DNA from 2 places in the Brevibacillus sp. SAFN-007a genome. Region 1 is predicted to be linked to the other one. Evidence: riboswitches for the same ligand, from Rfam matches in the RefSeq annotation. Region 1 holds a riboswitch; the other holds the start of a gene.
What was found. Region 1 has a riboswitch for lysine ahead of dapD (2,3,4,5-tetrahydropyridine-2,6-dicarboxylate N-acetyltransferase). Riboswitches for the same ligand answer to the same signal wherever they lie in the genome.
Positions count from the first base shown of each region.

Region 1 (3,929 bases):
ATGGCCTGCTGCAAACGGCTGACCTCTTCCGGGGTGGCACTGAGCGGGATGCCGACCATCATGCCTTTTCCGCGCAGCGCCTGGAGCTGTTCCGGGAGACGCGCGCGCAGCGCTTCCAGCCCCGCCCACAAGTACGCGATCACTTCGTCCACGCGAGCGGCAAAAGCAGGATCGAGCAGCTCATCCAGCACCACGTTGCCGAGGGCCGCCGAAAGCGGCGACGGCGCAAAGGTCGTCCCGTGGTCGCCCGGCTTGAACTGGTTCATCAGCTTCGTCCCGGCAATCACGCCGCCGAGCGGAAGCCCCCCGCCTACTCCTTTGGCAAACAGGATCAAATCCGGCGTCACGCCTGCGTGCTGGTAGGCAAACAGCTTCCCGGTACGTCCCATGCCTGTCTGGATTTCATCCATCGCAAACAGCATGCCTTCCTGCTGGCAAATCGCCGCCACCTCGCGCAAAAACGCTTCCGACAGGGGCACGACCCCTCCGGAGCCGAGCACAGGCTCCATCAGGACAGCAGCCGGCTTCGCATCGCGGCAAATCGCCCGCAGGCCGTCCGCATCCTCTGGATCAATCTCGTACACCGGAAAATCGGGCTGCGGAAAATCCTGATACACATGGGCCTGTCTGGTCAGCCGCACCGCGCCCAAGGTTCTGCCGTGAAAGCTGTTGCGCAAGACGACAATCCCCTCGCGCCCGGCGCCTTCTGCCTTCGTCCATTTGTGGATCATTTTGATCGCGGCTTCGGTCGCTTCCGCACCGGAATTGGTGAAAAATACTTTTCCCGGGATCGTCTGCTCCACCAGCCGCTGGGCCAGGCGGATTGCCGGCTGGTTCAAAAATACGTTGGAAATGTGCAGGAAGCGCTCGCCCTGTTCGCGCAGCGCCTGAACGATCCGCGGATGGGAGTGTCCCAGCACATTGACGGCCAGCCCCGTGAACAAATCCAAATATTTTTTTCCCGCCGTGTCGTACAGGTAGTTGCCTTCCCCTTTTTCAATCGCGATCGGCAGACGTTTGTAGGAAGAGACGATGTATTGTTCATCAAGCGTACGCCAGTCCATGTGCGCTCTCTCCCCTACAGTTGACGTAGCTCCTGCTTGATCTCCGTCTTGGAACGCGTTTTGTCGTCGATCTGTTTAATGACGCGCGCCGGCGTACCGGCTACCACAACGTATGGCGGCACGTCTTCAATGACGACCGCGCCCGCTGCCACAACCGCGCCTTTTCCTACGCGAACGCCTTCCAGAATCACGGCGTTGGCACCGACCACGACGTCATCTTCTACGACGACTGGTTGCGCGGAAGGCGGTTCGATGACACCTGCGATGACAGCGCCGGCGCCGATGTGGCAGTTTTTCCCGATCGTTCCGCGACCGCCGACGACAGCGTTCATGTCGATCATCGTGCCTTCGCCAATCACGGCACCGATGTTGATGGTAGCGCCCATCATGATGACGGCGTTGTTGCCGATTGTCACCTGGTCGCGGATGATCGCGCCTGGCTCGATGCGCGCCTGGATTCCTTTGGTGTCGAGCAGCGGAATCGCCGAATTGCGGCGGTCGCTTTCGACCACGTAGTCTTCGATTTTGTCCGCGTTCGCAGCCAGCACCGGCTCGATTTCTTTCCATTCGCCAAACACAACGCCAGTCTCGCCTGTGATAAACGTCTTGGAGCCGGCACCGAAGTCAATGCCCTCCAGCTTGCCTTTCACATATACTTTCACGGGTGTTTTCTTTTCGCTTTTTTGAATAAACGCGATAATTTCATTGGCATCCATCATGTTCACTGGTACATCCTCCTTTTTGATAAAAAACGTGCCTGTCAACGAAAGCAAACCGCTCTCCCGACAAAAAAAGCAATGAGTGCATTCGCTATCTCATTGCTTTCCATACTGCTCAAGCAAATCGTAAATAGCGCTCCACAAACAGGCAATTGCCTTTTGTGACAGGATGTTCATTGTTCATGAATCACCCCAGCCGCCGCTATCCGAGGGGAACAGCAACAGCTTCGGCGCCTCAGCCTTTCCTTCTTCTCCTGCCCCCTGGCAGATGACGAAAAGACGTACTCATCTTCAGCGCACCTCTATTTAGACTTCCACTATTATCATTTCATTTTACTCTACCAAAACCAATCCTTTGTGGCAACAGCTTTAGGGAAAGAAAAATAAGTGTTGACATCGAGAATCATTTTCATTATTTTATTTTTGTGAGAATGATTTTCATTATCTTATTTGGAGGGTTTACGTTATTATGAGCCGCATTTTGATGGTTTACGCAAGCATGACAGGAAATACACAGGAAGTGGCTGAAGCCATTGCCGCAGGGATTCGTTCCACCGGAAAAGACCTGGAGATAAAAGAAGTCATGGATGCGACTGCCAAGGAACTGGAAGACTACGATGCCATTTTGCTCGGCGCCTATACATGGGGGGACGGCGATCTTCCAGACGAATTCCTGGATTTTTACGAAGAAATGAACGATATCGACTTGAGCGGCAAAAAAGTAGCCGCATTCGGTTCCTGCGATTCCGCTTACGAGCATGTCGGCGCTGCTGTAGATACGCTGCTGAAAAAAGCGAGCGAGCTTGGAGCCGAAACTCCGCTGGAAGGTCTGAAAATCGAGCTTTCTCCAAACGCAAAAGAAGTGGAGATTTGTAAAGCATTTGGCGTTTCCTTCTCCGAGCTGCTCGGCTAAGACCAGCGCCGGAAAAGAAGTTGTCCAAAAAAATCCTTTTCAAGCAAGCGCTGTCATGATAGAATGTCGATCCATCTTTTCTCAAGAAGGAGGATTGGTATCATGACGTTACATACACATACGGTCTACTTGCGACCACTGCAAGCACATGACGCAGCCGAGCTTCTGAAGCTTCGGCTGCGTAATCATGCCTTCCTGCAACCGTTCGAGCCGCTGCGCTCCGCCGCCTTCCTGACGCTGAGCGGTCAGGAGGCGCAAATTGCGCAAGCGGAGCAAGACTTTGCAGCAGGGACCGCCTTCGCCTTTGGCGTGTTTTTGCGCGACACGGACGAAATGATCGGCCGCGTCGCTCTGTCAAACGTTGTGCGCGGCGCCTGGCAAAACGCGACCATCGGCTACTTCATGGATGAAGCCTGCAACGGCAAAGGCTACACCACTGCGGCCGTACGGCTTGCGCTCGCGTACGCCTTCCAGGAAGCCGGGCTGCACCGCGTACAGGCCGCTGTCATGCCCCGCAATACTCCCTCCATCCGCGTGTTGGAGAAAAACGGCTTTCGCCACGAAGGCTTGTCCTTGCGCTATTTGCAAATCAACGGCGTGTGGGAAGATCACCTCTTGTTTGCGATCACGGCAGAGGACTGGAGCTAATCATTCCTCTTTGTGTTGCTGTGCGCGCAACCGCTCCAGAATCCGCCGCTTGCGATACAGCATTCTCCCCGCCTCGGCGACATCCTGGACGGTTGAGCGATTCAGGTACGCCCCGAACAGGATTCCCGCAATCGGCACCAGTTGAAGCAGCTTTTTCCAGCCGAAATTTTCTGTATACGTCAACACAACCTCCCGCCAGCCCTGCAATTGCGCGAGGACGTCTTTTTGCGCGGCAGGCTCGTCAAAGCGCGACAGCTCAGCCAGTATCGCCTTTTTCCCGACGATATCCGAAGAAGCGAACTGGAGGCATTTGACCACGAACAGACGCTCCCGCTTGTCCTCCGGCCGATAACCGTAGCATAGCGCCATCTCTTGCAGCACTTTCAGCGACGTGCCGAGCAGCAAGGGAATATCAATCGCCAGCGTAAACATGCCGCCGATGCCTGTCGTGGCGCCCTGCACCGTCGCAAAGGTCGCGCGCGACGCTTTCAGATCGCGAGCAATCTCATCCATGAGGACGAGCGGCGCCTCTGCGACGTCTTCTGCCCGCGGCAATCCCCCGCCAGGCCCTTCCAGCCGGGGACG
Region 1 is NZ_JBQCKK010000005.1:191,827-195,755, forward strand. It holds gene ACTHO6_RS08875 (aspartate aminotransferase family protein) at 1-1,064, opposite strand, end outside; gene dapD (2,3,4,5-tetrahydropyridine-2,6-dicarboxylate N-acetyltransferase) at 1,079-1,789, opposite strand; lysine riboswitch at 1,907-2,096, opposite strand; gene ACTHO6_RS08885 (flavodoxin) at 2,253-2,696, shown strand; gene ACTHO6_RS08890 (GNAT family N-acetyltransferase) at 2,799-3,344, shown strand; gene ACTHO6_RS08895 (EcsC family protein) at 3,345-3,929, opposite strand, start outside.

Region 2 (3,929 bases), on a different contig from region 1:
TCGAATGAAGCGGCAGTTTTTTTGTTGCCTGATCCGTGTTACTATGAAGGATAGAACGTACATTCCTATGGCAGGGGACTGAAAGGACGAAGGAGGTGCAGCCATGAACCGTACCTTGAAAGACAAGCTGGCTGTACTGCCAGAAAAGCCCGGCTGCTACCTGATGAAAAATGCAAGCGGGGAAATTATATACGTCGGCAAGGCCAAGGTGCTGAAAAACCGCGTGCGTTCGTACTTTACCGGAAGCCATAACGGGAAGACGCAGCTTCTGGTCAGCGAGATCGCGGACTTTGAGTATATCGTGGTGTCGTCTGCGATCGAGGCGCTGCTTTTGGAGTGCAACCTGATCAAAAAGCACGACCCGCGCTATAACGTCATGCTTCGCGACGACAAGACCTACCCGTACATCAAGATTACGAACGAAGCGCAGCCGCGGCTGGAGATTACCCGCAAGGTGCTGAAGGACAAGGCGAAATACTTCGGGCCGTACCCGAATGCAGGCGACGCATCCGAGGTGAAAAAGCTGCTCGATCGGCTCTATCCCTTACGCAAATGCCGGAATATGCCCAAACAGGTTTGCTTGTACTACCATCTGGGCCAATGTCTCGCTCCCTGTGTGAACGAGGTGTCGGCTGAGGAAAACCAGCGCTTGGTGGATGAGATCAGCCGATTCCTCGACGGCGGACATGAGCAGATGAAGCAGCAGCTGACGGAGAAAATGCTCCAGGCCGCAGAGGCGCTGGAGTTTGAGCGGGCCAAGGAATTCCGCGATCAGATCAAGAGCATTGAAGCGGTGATGGAGAAGCAGAAAATTACGTTTACCGATACGGTTGACCGCGACATTATCGGCTTTGCGGTGGAAAAAGGCTGGATGTGCATTCAAATTTTTTACATGCGCCAGGGCAAGATGATCGAGCGTCAAACGACCTCCTTCCCCTACTACGGAAGCGAGAGCGAGGACTTCATGTCCTACGTCACCCAGTTTTACTACGACAAGCAAAACGCGCTGCCCAAAGAAATTTTGCTGCCGGAGGAAAGCGAGCCGGAACTGCTTGCCGAGTGGCTGGGAGTCAAGGTGTTGACGCCCAAGCGCAGCAAAAAGCGCGAGCTGGTGGAGATGGCTTGTGAAAACGCACGGATTGCGCTGCAAGAAAAGTTCGCCCTGATGTCCAAGGACGACGCGCGGACGGTTCAGGCGGTGCACAACCTGGGGCACGTGCTGGGGATCGGCGTCCCTCATCGGATCGAGGCGTTCGACAACTCCAACATCCAGGGAACCGAGCCGGTGTCGGCGATGGTTGTCTTTACAGACGGCCGTCCGGACAAAAAGGAATACCGCAAGTTCAAAATCAAGACGGTCGAAGGGCCGGACGACTACGGCTCCATGCGCGAGGTGATTCGCAGACGGTATTCGCGCTTGTTGAAGGAAAACCAGCCGCTGCCCGATCTGATCGTCATCGACGGGGGCAAGGGACAGATCAGCGCCGCCATGGACGTGCTGGAAAACGAGCTGGGGCTGTACATTCCCGTCTGTGGTCTGGCCAAAGACGACAAGCACAAAACGGCGCAGCTGTTGTACGGCGATCCGCCGGAGCCGGTGAATTTGAAGCGGGACAGCTACGAGTTCTATTTGCTGCAGCGCATTCAGGACGAGGTGCACCGTTTTGCGATTACGTTTCACCGACAATCCCGGACGAAGACGATGCTCTCCTCGAAGCTCGACGAAATACCGGGCATCGGCGAGAAGCGGCGCAAGCTGTTGTTTACCCATTTTGGCTCGCTGAAAAAAATGCGTGAGGCGACGGTGGAGGATTTTCGGCAACTGGGAATCGGCGACAAACTGGCCAAACAGATTTTGGCCCATTTGCGCAAGCTGGAATCCTAGCGTTTTTTGCAAAGAAGCAATTGAACCGCCGGGATTCCCATGATATAATGCCTTTCAAACAGAATATGTAGCCTCACTTCCCTTATGAAGTGAGGTAGAGGCGCGAAAACCAAGAGTACCACCCTGAGATCGGGTATCTGTGAAGGGAGCGGGAAAGGGGAATTCGCCGAAGTGTGGAGAAAAACCCGTAGTTCTCCATGCTGGGCCTGCATTGAACAAATGCAGGACTGTCATCTGGCTCGTAACCGGTGCCAGATGGAGAGCTATCTCACGGTGTGTCAATGGGAGCATGGATCGGTGTCGACCTGTCATGCTGCCTTGTCCGCGTGTATTTGGGAAGGAGGAATCGGCATGTCGAAACAGTAGGCAGCGGCAGGACTCATTCCTGGTCGGTGCCTTTTTTGCAAAGTGACAGGAAAAATTTTCTAGAAATAGACCGCATGGAAACAAGCGAATCCTAACGAGAGAAAACGATATAGTCTGTGAATATGTGGATATGAGAAAAGGGAGAGAAGCCGCATGGGGTTGATCGTGCAGAAATACGGAGGCACCTCTGTAGGAACCATTGAGCGAATTTTACGAGTTGCGGACCGAATCATCAGCTACAAAGAGGAAGGGCATGACCTGGTAGTCGTCGTGTCTGCGATGGGCAAATCTACGGACGTCCTGGTAGATATGGCCAAGCAGATCAGCGCCTACCCTTCCGAGCGAGAGATGGATATGCTGCTGACCACGGGGGAGCAGGTATCGATCGCCCTTCTCGCCATGGCCTTGCATGCCAAGGGGTACGACGCTATCTCTTTGACTGGCTGGCAGGCAGGAGTGACGACGGAAGCCATTCACGGCCGGGCGCGGATCAAGCAGATCGATCCACAGCGCATCCAGGCAGAGCTCGCTCGCGGCCGGGTCGTGATCGTGGCCGGATTCCAGGGGATTAGCGACGAAGGAGAGATTACGACGCTTGGACGCGGCGGTTCGGATACATCGGCGGTTACCCTGGCAGCCAGCCTGAATGCCGACAAATGCGAAATTTTTACAGACGTTGCCGGTGTCTACACGGCCGACCCGCGTCTGGTGCCGGCGGCCAGCAAGCTGGATACGATCTCGTACGACGAGATGCTGGAGCTCGCCAATCTCGGGGCAGGCGTCCTGCATCCGCGCTCGGTAGAGGCGGCGAAAAAATACAAGGTACGGCTGGTGGTTCGCTCCAGCTTTACGGCCGAAGAGGGGACGAACGTTGAGGAGGTTGCCAACATGGAAACAGGAAGAGTAGTAAGTGGAGTCGCGCACGACGAGGATGTCGCCAAAGTCACGGTAGTCGGCATGCCTGCCAAGGTGGGAACGCTGTCCCGCCTGTTCAATACGCTGGCGAACAATCAGGTGAACGTGGACATCATCATTCAAAGCTCCTACGATGCGGCTGTCACGAACATTTCGTTTACGGTTGCGGCAGATGACTTGAAGAAGGCGCTGGATACGCTGGAAAACAACAAAGCGGAGCTGGGCTTCGAAAAAGTTGATTTCGAGCAAAACTTGACCAAAGTGTCCATCGTCGGCTCCGGCATGGTGAACAATCCGGGGGTGGCTGCCGAGATGTTCCGCGTTTTGGCTGAAAAAGAAATTTCCATTAAGATGGTTTCGACGTCGGACATCAAAGTGTCTTGCGTCATTCCTGCCGGTCAAACCGAGCTTGCCGTCCGCAGCCTGCATACGGCATACGGACTCGATGTGGCGGAAACGGCAGTCGTGCACGGCTTATAAGAAGCAAATGCTCCCTCGCCCACGGGCAGAGGGGGCATCTTTTTGAATGTTTCGCGGGGCCGCTGCTTTGGCAATGCCAAAAGGGCCGCTGTGTCCCGCACAAAGGCGAACGAGGCGAACGTTTGCTTATGTTTGCGTCCGCACCTTGATCAGAATGCGGGACGAGCTGTCGATCTCCAGTTGTGCGGACGTGTCCCTGCCCTTCCACTGCTCGATGCTGCCAGCGATGATTCCCGCTTCCAGGGACAGGGTGCGGCTGAGTCGCTCGGGCGTTTGATAGTCG
Region 2 is NZ_JBQCKK010000014.1:25,701-29,629, reverse strand. It holds gene uvrC (excinuclease ABC subunit UvrC) at 104-1,885, shown strand; lysine riboswitch at 1,973-2,159, shown strand; gene ACTHO6_RS14985 (aspartate kinase) at 2,405-3,646, shown strand; gene ACTHO6_RS14980 (DUF2507 domain-containing protein) at 3,773-3,929, opposite strand, start outside.
Region 2: another riboswitch for lysine. It lies ahead of ACTHO6_RS14985 (aspartate kinase); the one in region 1 lies ahead of dapD (2,3,4,5-tetrahydropyridine-2,6-dicarboxylate N-acetyltransferase).